Alicyclobacillus sp. SO9: one gene and its partner. The main gene of each other region encodes a partner of the protein of the gene in region 2 in a complex. Links are inferred from orthologs where the notes say so. Each region holds a gene or a part of one and is shown on either strand. Other genes may lie near its edges.

The links. The genes of interacting proteins can lie anywhere in the genome.
Region 1: the proteins of meaB (region 2) and GI364_RS12920 are in contact, whole or in part, in a crystal structure (PDB 8DPB), measured with the Methylorubrum extorquens proteins. The link is inferred for Alicyclobacillus sp. SO9 from one-to-one orthologs. Residues at the interface, in SOR26638.1 of Methylorubrum extorquens: Arg20, Ala21, Ala24, Arg25, Thr28, Ser32, Arg33, Arg34, His37, Thr98, Gly99, Gly100, Ser101, Ile102, Leu103, Lys106, Thr107, Ala110, Ala113, Ile114, Asp115, Arg116, Ala118, Phe119, Ile120, Arg121, Pro122, Pro124; in SOR27001.1 of Methylorubrum extorquens: Glu577, Glu578, Asn579, Asp580, Gly581, Arg582, Arg583, Arg585, His596, Ala604, Ser605, Ala608, Asp609, Gly611, Phe612, Asp613, Val614, Asp615, Ile616, Gly617, Pro618, Leu619, Glu625, Arg628, Gln629, Val631, Glu632, Asn633, Asp634, Glu661.

The regions. Positions count from the first base shown.
Region 1 is NZ_CP066339.1:2,786,064-2,791,786, reverse strand. What follows is about bases 2,688-5,675. They hold GI364_RS12920 (acyl-CoA mutase large subunit family protein), read left to right. Parts: upstream 2,688-3,346; coding sequence 3,347-5,005; downstream 5,006-5,675. Other genes in these bases: mce (methylmalonyl-CoA epimerase), read left to right, coding at 5,068-5,675; lipB (lipoyl(octanoyl) transferase LipB), read left to right, coding at 2,688-3,074. In the rest of the region: GI364_RS12935 (dihydrolipoamide acetyltransferase family protein), read left to right, coding at 1-1,212; lipA (lipoyl synthase), read left to right, coding at 1,350-2,294; more of lipB, read left to right, coding at 2,337-2,687; more of mce, read left to right, coding at 5,676-5,723. UniProt on the Escherichia coli protein: Catalyzes the interconversion of succinyl-CoA and methylmalonyl-CoA. Could be part of a pathway that converts succinate to propionate.
Region 2 is NZ_CP066339.1:5,037,299-5,045,475, forward strand. The notes cover bases 3,137-5,981. They hold meaB (methylmalonyl Co-A mutase-associated GTPase MeaB), read right to left. Parts: upstream 5,111-5,981; coding sequence 4,163-5,110; downstream 3,137-4,162. Other genes in these bases: GI364_RS23535 (CTP synthase), read right to left, coding at 3,137-3,292; rpoE (DNA-directed RNA polymerase subunit delta), read right to left, coding at 3,440-4,000; GI364_RS23550 (acyl-CoA dehydrogenase), read right to left, coding at 5,192-5,981. In the rest of the region: GI364_RS23520 (3-keto-5-aminohexanoate cleavage enzyme), read right to left, coding at 1-470; GI364_RS23525 (3-aminobutyryl-CoA ammonia lyase), read right to left, coding at 515-946; GI364_RS23530 (response regulator), read right to left, coding at 1,051-1,413; more of GI364_RS23535, read right to left, coding at 1,664-3,136; more of GI364_RS23550, read right to left, coding at 5,982-6,337; GI364_RS23555 (acyl-CoA dehydrogenase), read right to left, coding at 6,441-7,580; GI364_RS23560 (enoyl-CoA hydratase/isomerase family protein), read right to left, coding at 7,631-8,177. UniProt on the Escherichia coli protein: Binds and hydrolyzes GTP. Likely functions as a G-protein chaperone that assists AdoCbl cofactor delivery to the methylmalonyl-CoA mutase (MCM) ScpA and reactivation of the enzyme during catalysis.

The sequences.
Region 1 (5,723 bases), 2.3 Mb from region 2 along the record:
TTAGTGGAGGTCGTGACAGATAAGGTTACTGCCGAGGTGCCGTCAGACTATGACGGAGTGTTGACAGACATTGTCGTACAAGAAGGCGAAACGGTGAGTGTTGGTACAGTCATCTGTACGGTTGCGGCAGAAGGCGGTGCGTCAAGCACCCCTGTTCCACAGTCATCCGCCGCAAATGCTCCTGCTGATGCAGTGACCGACAAAGTAACAGAGACGCCGCAGAAACCCGAGGGCAACCGCTATTCACCGGCAGTTCTTCGTTTAGCACAGGACAACAACATTGACCTCGCACAGCTGCACGGTACCGGACTAGGCGGTCGCATTACGCGCAAGGACGTGCGTCAGTACCTGGAGGAAACGAAAGGCGCGCAGAGACCGTCTCAACCCAGTCAAGAGGCAGCGCCCGTCCAATCTGCCGGCATGGGAGGCAGCGTGGAGCCAGTCAAGGGTAAGCAGGTTGATGGGGCGGCGACCCCCCCGGCGGCTGTGGCCCGCACAACGGAATTTGACAGCCTTAGCGACGAAATTGTGGAACCCAGTACAGTCCGAAAAATGATTGCAAAGAAAATGGTGGAGAGTAAACAGACAGCGCCGCATGCATGGACGGTAGTGGAAGCCGATGTAACGAATCTTGCTGGCCTTCGACAAAAGGTCAAATCAGATTTCAAGAAAAAAGAAGGCATTGACCTCACATACCTTCCTTTCTTTATTAAAGCAGTGGCTGAAGCGCTGAAACAGTATCCAATGCTGAATGCAGCATGGGTGGACGATAAAATCCACATGAGAAGTCGAGTCAACATTTCGATTGCAGTTGCGACTGACGACGCACTGGTTGTCCCCGTCATCCATGATGCGGATCGGCAAAGTATTGCTGGTCTAGCGCATTCCGTGAATCAGTTAGCTGCAAAGGCACGGTCTGGTCGTCTGTCAATTGACGACGTACAGGGGGGTACATTTACCGTTAATAATACAGGAGCATTCGGTTCCGTGTTGTCCCAGCCCATCATCAATATGCCGCAGTCTGGAATACTGTCCGTGGAATCGATTGTGAAAAGACCTGTTGTTGTCAACGACGCGATTGCAATCCGCAGTATGGTCAATCTTTGTTTCTCTTTGGACCACCGGCTGCTTGACGGTTGGATTAGCGGTCAGTTCCTGAAAGCCGTCAAAGACCGACTACAAAAATACGATGAGAATACGCTGATTTATTAAGAAGCGACGTTGGTGCGCAATTCATAAAGGATGGCGAGTAGGACGCCATCCTTTGATTTGTCTCGGGAATCGTCTACACTAGTTAAGTAAGTCTGCTGATTTAGACAAAGGAGGGGTCAGTCGTGTCGAATTCCAAATTGGAAGAAAAACAGGCGGAGAAACAGCGAATTATGCGTGAACAAGCGTTCTCTCGTCCAGACTGGTTGAAAATCCAAATGAAGACAGGCCCGAACTATCAAGAGTTAAAAGATATTATGCGAACAAAGTCGTTACATACGGTGTGTGAAGAAGCGCGCTGTCCCAATATCTATGAATGCTGGGAAAATCGAACTGCCACGTTTATGATCCTCGGAGATGTGTGTACACGTGCGTGCCGCTTTTGCGCTGTCAACAGCGGACGCCCGACAGAATTTGATGCTGCGGAACCTCAGCGCGTTGCAGATGCTGCAGTCAACATGGATTTACAACATGCTGTTATTACCAGCGTAGCTCGAGATGATTTGAATGACGGCGGAGCAGGTATCTTTGCAGCCACAATCCGGGCTATCCGCTCGAGGATTCCAAAGTGCGGTGTGGAAGTTCTAATTCCTGACTTTATGGGAGACTGGGAAGCGCTCAAGGTCGTGATGGACGCCTCCCCTGACATTTTGAATCACAATGTTGAAACGGTGAGTCGGTTGTCTGACAGAGTCAGGTCCAGGGCCAAGTACGACCGAACACTGGAGCTCTTGCGCCGGGCCAAAGAAATGCGTCCAGATATTAAGACCAAATCCTCAATTATGGTCGGGCTTGGAGAGACCTTCGAGGAACTCCTTCAAACTATGGATGACCTGCGCGAGGTTGGATGCGATATTCTGACAGTTGGGCAGTATCTGCAGCCAACCAAGAAACACTTGCTTGTTCAAAAGTTTTATACGCCGACGGAGTTTTTACGACTAAAAGGAGAGGGTCTGCGCAGAGGATTTTCGCACGTTGAGGCGGGTCCACTTGTACGCAGCTCGTACCATGCTCATGAACAAGTACAGCGAGCAAACGGCTTGCCGTTACAGTCTCTTCAGAATCAAACTGGGACCCAGGCGTAGAGCTGTTCTATGGATACACCGTGGTCAGGAGATCCGATCTCTTTGGTTCTGAAAGCCGACCACAAAGCCAATGAATCGCAGGTGGTTACAATGACGAATGAGGTGGGAAAGCAACCAACAACTTCAGGGCACTGGGCATCCCTCGGCAGACTTGCTTATGACAAGGCTCTGGACATTCAGATGGCACAGCGCCACCGGTTGCTCAATGGAGAAGATGACCGGCAGACGATTTTCGCAGTGGAACATCCCCCGACTATCACCATTGGTAAAAACGGAGGGGCCCACAATATTGTTGCAACAAAAGAGTGGCTCGAGCAGTCAGGATTTGAAGTACGAACGGTAGACAGAGGCGGGGATGTAACCTATCACGGTCCGGGACAGTGGGTTGTTTACCCTGTCCTGCACTTACACCCGTGGAATAACGATGTCAGCAAGTACATCCGACTGCTGGAAGAATCCATTATCACGGCGTTAGCGGAAGTTGGTATTTCTGGGGAGCGTAGCGAAGGGTACCCTGGTGTGTGGGTGGAGGATAGAAAGATTTGCGCTGTAGGTGCCAGCGTCCGTCGAAATCAGCATGGAGAGTTTGTTACTGCTCATGGTCTGGCTCTGAATGTGACGACAGATCTCAGTGACTTTCAGACAATTGTGCCTTGTGGAATTGCGGACAGAGGTGTGACGTCAGTAGAAGCCGAAATTAATGGAAATGTCACATTTTCTGAATGGGAAGGGCGCTTAAAGCGTTCATTTACAAATGTTTTTCAACTATCATTTGAGTAGCCTGAGAATCCTTATAATGCAGTGGATTTGACAGGTATTGAGCCGCCGTCTTTCTGGCGGTGAGTCGAGCATAGGGGAGGTTGTAAACATGACTGTAGCAGGCGGCGTTATGGCTGGTATTGCTGTAGTTGCGATGGGACTTGTGTGGATTGCTGGCGGAGTCGTCGGTCGCAACCGCCACTGAGGCGGGTTTGGTCGCCGCTGGCATCAGCCAATCGGCGTTGGCACTCATTTTATTGTCAGGTGTTATAAGATAGTTGGGAGGGAACCCGATGGGGTTTGATGAGGCGATGAACAGTTGGAGCGAAAGGACCGACGAGAGGGTCCGAAAGCGGCCTGAACGGAAGAACGAGTTCTACACTCATTCTGGCATCCCGATTCGCCGCGTCTATACTCCTCAGGACGGCATCAAGTCGCAGGAGGAGTACTTGGAGAAACTAGGGTTCCCCGGTGACTATCCCTATACCCGGGGAGGACAACCCACGATGTATCGGGGGCGGCTGTGGACGATGCGTCAATATGCCGGATTTGGTTCGGCAAAGGAGACGAACAAGCGCTTTCGGTACCTGTTGGAGCAAGGACAGACTGGACTTAGCACGGCCTTTGACTTACCAACTCAAATTGGATACGATGCCAGTCACGATTTCGCGAAAGGGGAAGTCGGCAAGGTCGGCGTTTCTATATCATCACTTCTGGACATGGAGACACTGCTGCATGAGATTCCACTGGATAAGGTAAGCACCTCAATGACAATTAACGCACCTGCGGCAGTTCTGCTGGCCATGTACCTCGTTGTAGCAGAGCGCCAGGGTGTCTCCTGGGATGAAGTCTCAGGCACAATTCAGAACGACATTTTAAAGGAATACGTCGCACGAGGAACCTACATATTTCCACCCAAGCCGTCCATGAGACTCATTACAGACATTTTCCAATTCTGTGCTGAAAATGTTCCGAAGTGGAACACGATTTCCATTAGCGGCTATCATATACGCGAAGCGGGATCAACGGCAGTTCAGGAATTGGCATTTACACTCTCCAACGCCATTGCCTACGTTGAGGCTGCTATCGATGCCGGGCTGCCAGTAGACTCCTTTGCTCCGAGGCTCTCATTTTTCTTTAATGCTCACAATAATTTTTTTGAAGAAATCGCAAAATTCCGCGCAGCGCGGCGCATGTGGGCCAAAATCATGAAAGAGAGATTTGGTGCAGTCCATCCGAAATCCATGCAACTTCGATTTCATACCCAGACTGCGGGCAGCACTTTGACGGCCCAGCAGCCGGATAACAACATTGTTCGTGTAGCGGTTCAGGCCCTGTCCGCAGTGTTGGGTGGAACTCAAAGTCTCCACACAAACTCGCGAGACGAAGCTTTGGCTCTGCCGACAGAACAATCCGCACGTATCGCGCTGAGAACCCAGCAGATTCTCGCATATGAAAACGGTATCTCTGAAACGGTCGATCCCATGGCGGGAAGCTATTATGTTGAGTCTCTCACAGATGAACTGGAACGCCGTGCTGCATCGTATATCGATTATATTGATGAACTCGGCGGAGCTGTTTCAGCCATTGAACAAGGGTACATGCAAAAGGAAATTCATCGTGCAGCCTATGAAACACAGCGGAGTATTGAAAACCGCGATGAGATTGTGGTGGGCGTAAACGATTTTCGAATACAGGACGAAGTACAGCCGGACTTGCTAAAGGTAGACCCGCGCTTGAGTGAAGAGCAAAAAGCCCAGTTGAACGAACTGCGGGCGACGCGGTCACAGGACCAGTGGCAGCGCAGCCTGGATGAACTGCGAGAGGCGGCCAAAGGAACAAAAAACGTGATGCCTTACATCTTGAACGCTGTTCGCGCTTATGCAACAACCGGCGAAATTTGCGATGTGCTAAGGGATGTCTTCGGCGAGTACACGCCGCCATTGTACTAGGCGTTATACAAAGCGACGCACTCAGTCGCTGTTGAGCCGCTTGATTGATAGGAGGATGAAACATGGCACAGCCAATCCGAGTGCTTGTGGCGAAGCCGGGTCTGGATGGACACGACCGAGGGGCTTTGGTAATTGCGCAGGGTCTTCGGGATGAAGGATTTGAGGTAATTTACACTGGATTGAGACAGACGCCTCTGCAAATTGTAGCAACTGCCATTCAGGAGGACGTGGCGTGTATCGGGCTTTCCAGCTTGTCAGGCGCGCACATGGAACTCTTTCCGGAAGTCGTCCGCCTCTTGCGCGAACGTCAGGCAGAGGACATTCTTGTTATCGGCGGAGGCGTCGTTCCCGATGAGGATAGGAAAGCCTTGCTGGAACAAGGGATTGCCGAGGTTTTCACACCTGGCACAAAGATTCAAGAAGTGGCCGAATTTATTCGCAGCCATGTGCGTTTTGATAGTCTGGGAGAGGACACAGAGGTCGGTTTGACCAATAAGGTCGATCACGTCGCCATCGCGGTTCCCCGCATTGCCGACGCGTTACCCTTTTATACACAAGTTCTGAAGCTGTCAGTCGTTCACGAAGAAGTGATTCATGACCAGCAAGTGAAAGCCGTCTTTGTCAAAGCTGGTGATGTTCACATCGAATTGCTGGAGCCAACTGCCGAGTCCAGTCCCATCGCAAAGTTTGTACAGCAAAAAGGCGGCGGACTTCATCA
Region 2 (8,177 bases):
TTCGCCAACTGCATGGCATTTTTAATCATACCCGCGTCGAAAATTTCAAATTCTGGTCGAACACCAAACGCCTTCATCTCAACAGCGAAATTCTTCAACGTCTGCCAGTCGTTCCGAAAAACCTCATTTCCAAAGTTGACGCTTCCGCACGTTAATGTTGCCATTTCCGGGCGTAATGATACTGGCTGAAGACGTTCCGGAGTGTCCATCCAGACTGCACCGCCCGTTGAGACTTGAACGATGACATCGCAGCGCTTGTGAATGGCTTCAATGGTCTCTTTAAACCGTTCTTTATTTTGCGTAGGTTCGCCGCTGTCAGTCCGTACATGTAAGTGAATAATACTCGCCCCAGCCTGACGACAGGCTGCAGCCGCTTCTCCAATTTCATCTGGTGTTACTGGCAAATGAGGCTGGTCGCTTTTTGTTACTTCCGCTCCGACCATTGCTGCTGTTACAATCAGTTTTTCCAACAGACATCCCCGCTTCCGCTGGTATTTCCCTTTTGACCTGCAATTTACTTTTCTTTAAACCGCTGTTTTTCGGCTGGTACCACGCAAGTTCCCGTGGCTTTTGTAACAATAATCGGCTGAGAGAGTACTTGCGCAGCCGATGGAAAAGCCTCGTCTATGTTGGCCTCAATCACCTTGTAAGCCGTGAATGTCATCTGTCGTGAAGTGTTCCCATAACGTGTAATTTGTCCTCGTGCTTCTATGTAGTCTCCAGCGTAAACAGGAGCTTTGAACTCAACGTTGTCGTAGGCAACAAACAGTCCCTCGTCGCCGTCAGAGTGAATCAGTAATTCTGTTGCCACATCGCCAAACAGAGACAACATTCTGGCGCCATCCACCAGACGTCCTCCGTAATGCGCGTCAGCATCGCTCATACGCAGACGAATCACACTCTCATAACCATCGTGTTCGCTCACACCTATTACGCCCTTTCTCATTTTAAATTTCCCTATTAAAACAATGTTCTCCCAGGCCGCAAGTGCTCATCAGCCCAGTAGAGGGCAACATAAAGAAAAGCGGGTGAAGCTAAGCCGCACCCATTCTACGCATTCAGTTGAGCCTTTACTACCTGTCTCAATTCATCGATGTCAAAAGGCTTTGTAAAATGCGCCACAGCCCCCATCTCCATGGCTTCTTGAATCAGATCCAATTCGCCGTAGGCGGTCATCATCAGCACTTTCGCTGTGATTTCCTTTTTTCTTAGATTACGGAGAATTTCCAGCCCGTCCATACCTGGTATCTTCATATCCAAAAGAATCAAATCAGGGCGTTCTGAAACTGCCAGGTCCAGTGCGAGAGAGCCGTTGTGGGCCTGATATGTCTGATAGCCCTCCTTACTGAGTACTTCTTGAAGAAGCACACGGATACCAAGCTGGTCATCCACAATCAATACTTTTTTTGCCAAGACGTTCACCTTCTCGAAGGAAAAATCTGAGTATGTTATGTAAACAACCTCTACTATGACTAGTAAAGTCTGGCCTTGACCAAGTATTCGCTGTGTGAAATCTGAATTCCTGCAACTAACTTCACGAGAAAGAAAAAGACGCATGGAACGAGAATGTGCTCGAACCATACGCCTGTCCAAAAAAATTTCTATTTATCCCGGAATTGATTGGCCGCCAATTGAGCGACAATGAATTCTGATGAAATACATCTTATAAAGCCGTTTCAGAAGCTTTCAAGGTGCCAAATTGGTAACGCAAGGAAGCTGCTACAAATTCTCGGAACAGCGGCTGAGCACGGTTTGGCCGAGACGTGAATTCGGGGTGGAACTGGACGCCGACATACCACGGATGCTCTGGAACTTCGACAATCTCAACGAGTTTCTTATCGGGGCTCGTTCCGGCAATGTGCAGGCCTGATTCTTCCAACTGAACCCGGTAGTTGTTGTTAAACTCGTACCGATGGCGGTGGCGTTCACTGATTAAATCGGACTGATAAGCTTCTCGCGAGCGGCTTCCTTGGGTAAGGGCACAGCTGTACGCGCCCAACCGCATGGTACCACCCATATCCTCAATGTTCTCCTGTTCCGGTAAGAGTGCAATGACAGGATGAGGAGTAAAGGGATCGATCTCGCTGCTGTGAGCACCAGACAGCTTGGCCACATTCCTGGCATATTCAACGACTGCCACTTGCATACCAAGGCAGATGCCAAAGTACGGAATTTCCCGTTCACGTGCATACTGCGCAGCAACAATCTTACCCTCAATGCCCCTGTCGCCAAATCCGCCTGGTACCAAGATGCCGTCCACACCCGCAAGCATCTCAGGAGCATTGTCCGCAGTCAAGTCTTCAGAATGAACCCACTCAAACTCGACTGACGTATTGTTTTCATAACCACCGTGATTGAGTGCGGCCATAACACTGGCATATGCATCCGGAAGCGCTACGTATTTTCCTACAATTGCTATTTTAACAGTGTGTTTGAGTTCCTTGATGCGGTTCACCATGGCTTTCCACTCGTCTAGACTTGGAGGCGCCGTGTTCATTTCAAAGTGCTGTAGGACAATCTCATCGATTTTTTCTTCATGAAGCATCAAAGGAACTTCATATAGCACCTGTGCGTCTCTCGCTTCGACGACCGATTCAACATCTGTGTCACAGAACAAGGCAATTTTCTTTTTGACATCGAGGGACAGGGGGACCTGAGTTCTGCAAACAACAATATTCGGATTGATGCCGATGCTTCGCAGTTCTGCCACACTGTGCTGCGTTGGCTTTGTCTTTACTTCACCTGTCATCTCCAGGTAGGGAATTAGGGTAACATGGATATAAAGGACGTTTTGTCTGCCTACTTCGTTCTTCATTTCTCGAATCGCTTCAAGGAACGGCAAGCTTTCGATATCGCCAACTGTACCGCCAATTTCTGTAATGACCACGTCTGTTTCGGGATCGGCCGCTTGAATGATACGCTCCTTAATTTCGTTTGTGATATGCGGAATCACTTGGACCGTACCGCCCAGATAATCGCCTCGGCGTTCCTTTGTGATGACTGTCCAATAAATCTTACCGCTTGTAACATTATTGTTAGCTGTTAGGCTTTCGTCGATAAAACGCTCATAGTGCCCTAAATCCAAGTCCGTTTCAGCACCGTCATCTGTTACAAACACTTCACCGTGCTGATATGGACTCATTGTGCCGGGATCGACGTTAATATACGGATCGAATTTTTGAATCGTAACCCTTAAACCGCGATTCTTCAGTAATCGCCCCAGCGAGGCAGCAGTGATGCCTTTCCCTAAGCCGGAAACCACTCCGCCTGTAACAAAAATAAACTTCGCCATGCTCGCTCCTCCTCAAACTTGTCCCAAAAGGGCCATTCCAACGCGTCTGTCTGGCATACAAAAACAGCGTTCTGGCAAATACCAGAACGCAACTGACACACTTAGAAAGCATATCCTAACGGGATGTATCAGATAATCTATGAAGTTTTACAGCGATTCGTCCTCGTCTTCACTTTCATCTTCTTCTTCGTCGTCATCATCGTTGTCTTCATCATCAGAAAACTCACCATCGTCATCATCCGAGAAGTCTTCGTCTGATTCAGAATCGTCGTCCGCGTAATCGTCGTCGTCCGATTCGGAATCATCGTCCAATAATGGCGACAGTTCGTCATCATCGCTGTCGATCTCTAATTCATCCGTGTCATCCAAACCGTCTTCATCGTCATCACTAAAGGCATCCCCGGATTTACGCACAAAGCGCTTGCTGGTGAGCGATTTCTCTTGAGTTCGATCTGCAGGATACCAACGCTTCAAACCCCAGACATTTTGACCCAGGCACAGAAATCGTCCATCAATGTTGAGTTCTGTATAGACGCGTGCGATGACGGCCATAGCCTCGTCTTCAGTCATTCCACGCAGGTCTTGAATTTCCTTCATGAGATCGCGAAAATACATCGGGTCCTTCGATTGCTTAAGAACCTCATAAGCCAACTCGACGAGTGCCATGTTCTGAATCTCATTCTGTGACTTTGACAGCGCAACTGCCATCGAAAACTCCTCCTCAAAAACTGGTCAGAGGGCCTTTCCCTGCCCCTGACTATATCTATCCAACTGGTTCTAAAATAATGGTTGAAGCATGAACACCGAGGTAATTCGTGTGTGTGCAGAATTTTAATACGTGCGACATTATAGCACAATCCTTTTGTTTCGTCACAACTGTTTCCAAGGAAAGTTTGTCAGAATGTTTTCTGCACTTTGATAGGGGTCCTGACTCAAGTCTTCCTCCAGAATCCTCTTCCATTCTGTATCTTCTTTTGCCCGCTTCCTGACATACTCTGAGAGCGCTGCGTCAACCAGTTTCAGCGTCTCATCCCGGTGCCGGTTGCGTCGGCGCTGTTCCCAGAAACCCGACTCATGCAAGTGCTCATAGTGACGTGTCAAAGCCTGCCACAGTTCTTCCATCCCTTCTCCTGCTACGGCCTTCGCTGAGACAATAGGCGGAAGCCAGTTTTCACGCAGGAGTGTTTTCTCGTGAAGCATCAACCGGAGCTCCTGAATCAGTGTATCTGAGCCAGGCAAATCTCGTTTGTTGACAAGAAACAAGTGGGCAATCTCCATAATACCAGCCTTTGCAGTCTGTACATCGTCACCGGCACCCGGGGTCAGTACCAATACAACAGAATCTGCCACCTGCATCACGTCAAGTTCAGCCTGCCCCACGCCGACCGTTTCCAGAAAAATCACGTCACAGCCTGACGCTTCGAGTACATACAGCATTTCGCGCGTGGATTTCCCGATGCCTCCGAGGCCGCCCCGACTCCCGACGCTTCGAATGTACACGCCAGGGTCTGTGCTGTGCTTCGTCATGCGCACCCTGTCTCCGAGCAAGGCACCACCTGAAAATGGACTTGACGGATCGACAGCAAGTACACCCACTCGCAAACCTTGTTTGCGGACAAAATCTATCATTTTGTCTACCAGTGTGCTTTTCCCTGCCCCGGGCGATCCCGTAAAACCAACGACTTGCACCTTCCCGCTGTATGTATACAGGGATTCCAACAGCGCACGTTTGTCTGGGGCATTGTTATCAATCAGAGTCAGAGCCCGTGCCACAGCGCGGGGCTCCCCTCTTAAAATCCGGTTAAGCAGCGGGTGCATATCGCCCGTCACCCTTTCAAATGAACCTGTTGATGAAACTGTTGCTAAAACTGTTGCTAAAACTGTTGCTAAAAAAGTTTATCACGATTCCTTAAGCACGAGACGGGCAATAACCATCCGTTGAATCTCATTGGTTCCTTCGTAAATCTGTGTAATTTTGGCGTCTCTCATCATGCGCTCCACAGGGTACTCGCGAATAAAACCATACCCGCCGAAGACCTGGACCGCTTCAGTCGTCACCTCCATGGCTGTATCAGAAGCAAATACCTTGCTCATGGCAGAGGCTTTTCCGTACTCATGACCGTTTGATTCTCTCCAGGCTGCTTGATACGTCAGCAAACGGGCTGCCTCAATTTTGGTGGCCATGTCTGCCAGTTTGAACTGTATTGCTTGCTGATCTGCAATGGGCTTGCCGAACTGTTTGCGCTCTTTTGCATAGTCCCGCGCCAATTCATAAGCTCCCTGAGCAATTCCCAACGCCTGGGCAGCAATCCCGTTTCGTCCGCCGTCGAGCGTCATCATGGCGATTTTAAAGCCAAAGCCTTCGTCGCCCAGACGATTCTCAACAGGGACCCGGCAGTCTTCGAAGATTAATTCCACAGTGGTGGACGCTCGAATACCCATTTTCTTTTCTTTTTTCCCAATCGAAAATCCTTGCATACCTTTTTCAACAATAAATGCAGTGATTCCGCGCGATCCCATTTCGGGATTGGTCATAGCAAACACCACGTACACATGAGCCGGACCGCCGTTTGTGATGAACACTTTGCTGCCGTTCAGGACATATTCATCGCCGTCCCTGACAGCAGTCGTACGCATCCCTGAAGCATCCGATCCCGATCCGGGCTCCGTCAACCCATAAGCCCCAATCCAACTGCCTTCAGCCATGGGGGTCAGATACTTTTGCTTCTGCGCTTCCGTTCCAAACTTGTAAATGGGCCAGCCAGCCAAGCTAGTATGTGCGGACAATGCGACTCCAGTGGAGGCGCAAACCCTGGACAGCTCTTCGACAGCGATGACATATGCAAGGTAATCCATACCTGCGCCGCCGTATTCCTCCGGCCAGGGAATACCAGTCAGTCCGATATCCGCCATTTTCTGAAACAGAGCTTCATCAAACTTCTCTGCTTCATCGCGTTCCGCCGCCGTAGGTGCTACCTCCTTGTTCGCAAAGTCCCTGACCAATTGACGAATTTGTTCATGTTCTCTGTCCAGCATAAAATCCATGCGATGAACTCCTCTCTCTTTCGCTCTGCAAGCGCTCAGTTTAAGTGGCCGATGTAAGTTCTCGAAATGGTCCACTTACATGGTTGATACAATTGCTTTCAATCTAGTTGTTCAATTGTCTTGCGATGACAATTCGCTGAATCTGATTGGTTCCTTCATAAATCTGTGTGACTTTTGCATCCCTCATCAGCCGTTCAACGTGGAAATCCTTAATATAACCGTACCCGCCGTGCAGTTGAACAGCATCGGTGGTTACCTGCATGGCCGTGTCTGAAGCGAACACCTTTGCCATCGAGGCTTCCTTCGTGCAGTTCTTGTTTTCTCCTCGCAGTATGGCCGCATGATAGACCAGCCACTGTGCTGCCTCCACTTTTGTCGCCATATCTGCCAGCATAAATTGTACACCTTGAAACTGAATGAGTTCGTTGCCAAATTGCTTTCGATTACGCACATATTCGTTGGCTGCGTCAAGACCGGCTCTCGCAATCCCCAGAGCCTGAGCAGCAATGCCAATTCGACCGCCGTCAAGCAGCCTCATTGCAATGGAAAATCCCTGTCCCTCTTCACCTAAACGGTTTGCGACAGGTACTTTTGCGTCTTCAAACAGCAGTTCACAAGTGGCCGATCCGTTTAACCCCATCTTAGACTCTTTCTTACCAACTCTGAATCCCGGTGTATCGCGTTCGACCAGAAACGCAGTAATCCCTCGGTTTCCCCGAGCGGGCTGTGTCACCGCAAAAACGCAGTAGACATCTGCTTCGCCAGCATTGGTGATAAAAACTTTACTTCCGTTCAGCACATAGTGGTCTCCGTCTAGCACAGCCTTTGTGCTGATGGAACTGGCATCAGAGCCTGCGTTCGGCTCTGTCAGTGCAAATGCTCCCAAGAACTCACCGCTGGCAAGTTTAGGAACATACTTTTGTTTCTGTTCCTCCGACCCAAAGTAGAGTATTGGAAACGTACCCACAGAGGTGTGAACAGCTAAAATGACACCCAGTGCGGCCGACGCATAGGAAATCTCTTCAATTGTATTGATGTAAGTCAAAAAATCGGCACCTACGCCCCCGTACTCTTCTGGTATCGGAAGCCCCATAACACCCAACTCACCCATTTGACGAACGAGATCGCGAGGAAACTCGTCTGTGGCATCAATTTCTGCAGCTCGCGGCAGGATTTGCTCACGGGCAAAGTCACGAACCATTTCCCGCATCTGCCGCTGTTCCAAAGTGCGTTCAAAATCCATGTGTTTCCCCACACTTTCTCATGTCTAAACTCTGTTATCTGCTCCGAAAGTTATTTGCCCCTAAACTCAGGTTTCCGCTTCTCCACAAACGCCGTCATACCCTCAGTCTGGTCTTCTGTACCAAAGGCTAGGCCAAACCAAGCAGCCTCCATTGACAGTCCTTGAGTCAGGTCTGCTTCAGCCCCTTCGTAGACGGCTTTCTTCATCCAATTCACTGCCTTAGGAGCAAGCTTTGCCAGTTTTTGAGCGAGTTTTTCTCCCCTCTCATGCAAGTCATCTGGTTCAGCTACCTGTGTCACAAGACCTATGGCAAAGGCTTCATCGGTATCCACCAGATCTCCTGTCAGCAACATGGAAAGGGCTCTGCCCTGTCCGACGATACGGGGCAGACGCTGACTTCCGCCAAACCCGGTAATCACGCCAAGCCCAATTTCCGGTTGTCCGAACTTAGCCCCCTTCGCCGCAATTCGGATGTCACAAGCCATGGCTAGTTCCAGTCCGCCGCCAAGGGCATAACCTTGAATGAGCGCGATGGTCGGACAGTGAAGTTGTTCCAATCCCCGAAAAGCCGTCTGCCCTAACTCTGAGAAACTCTGC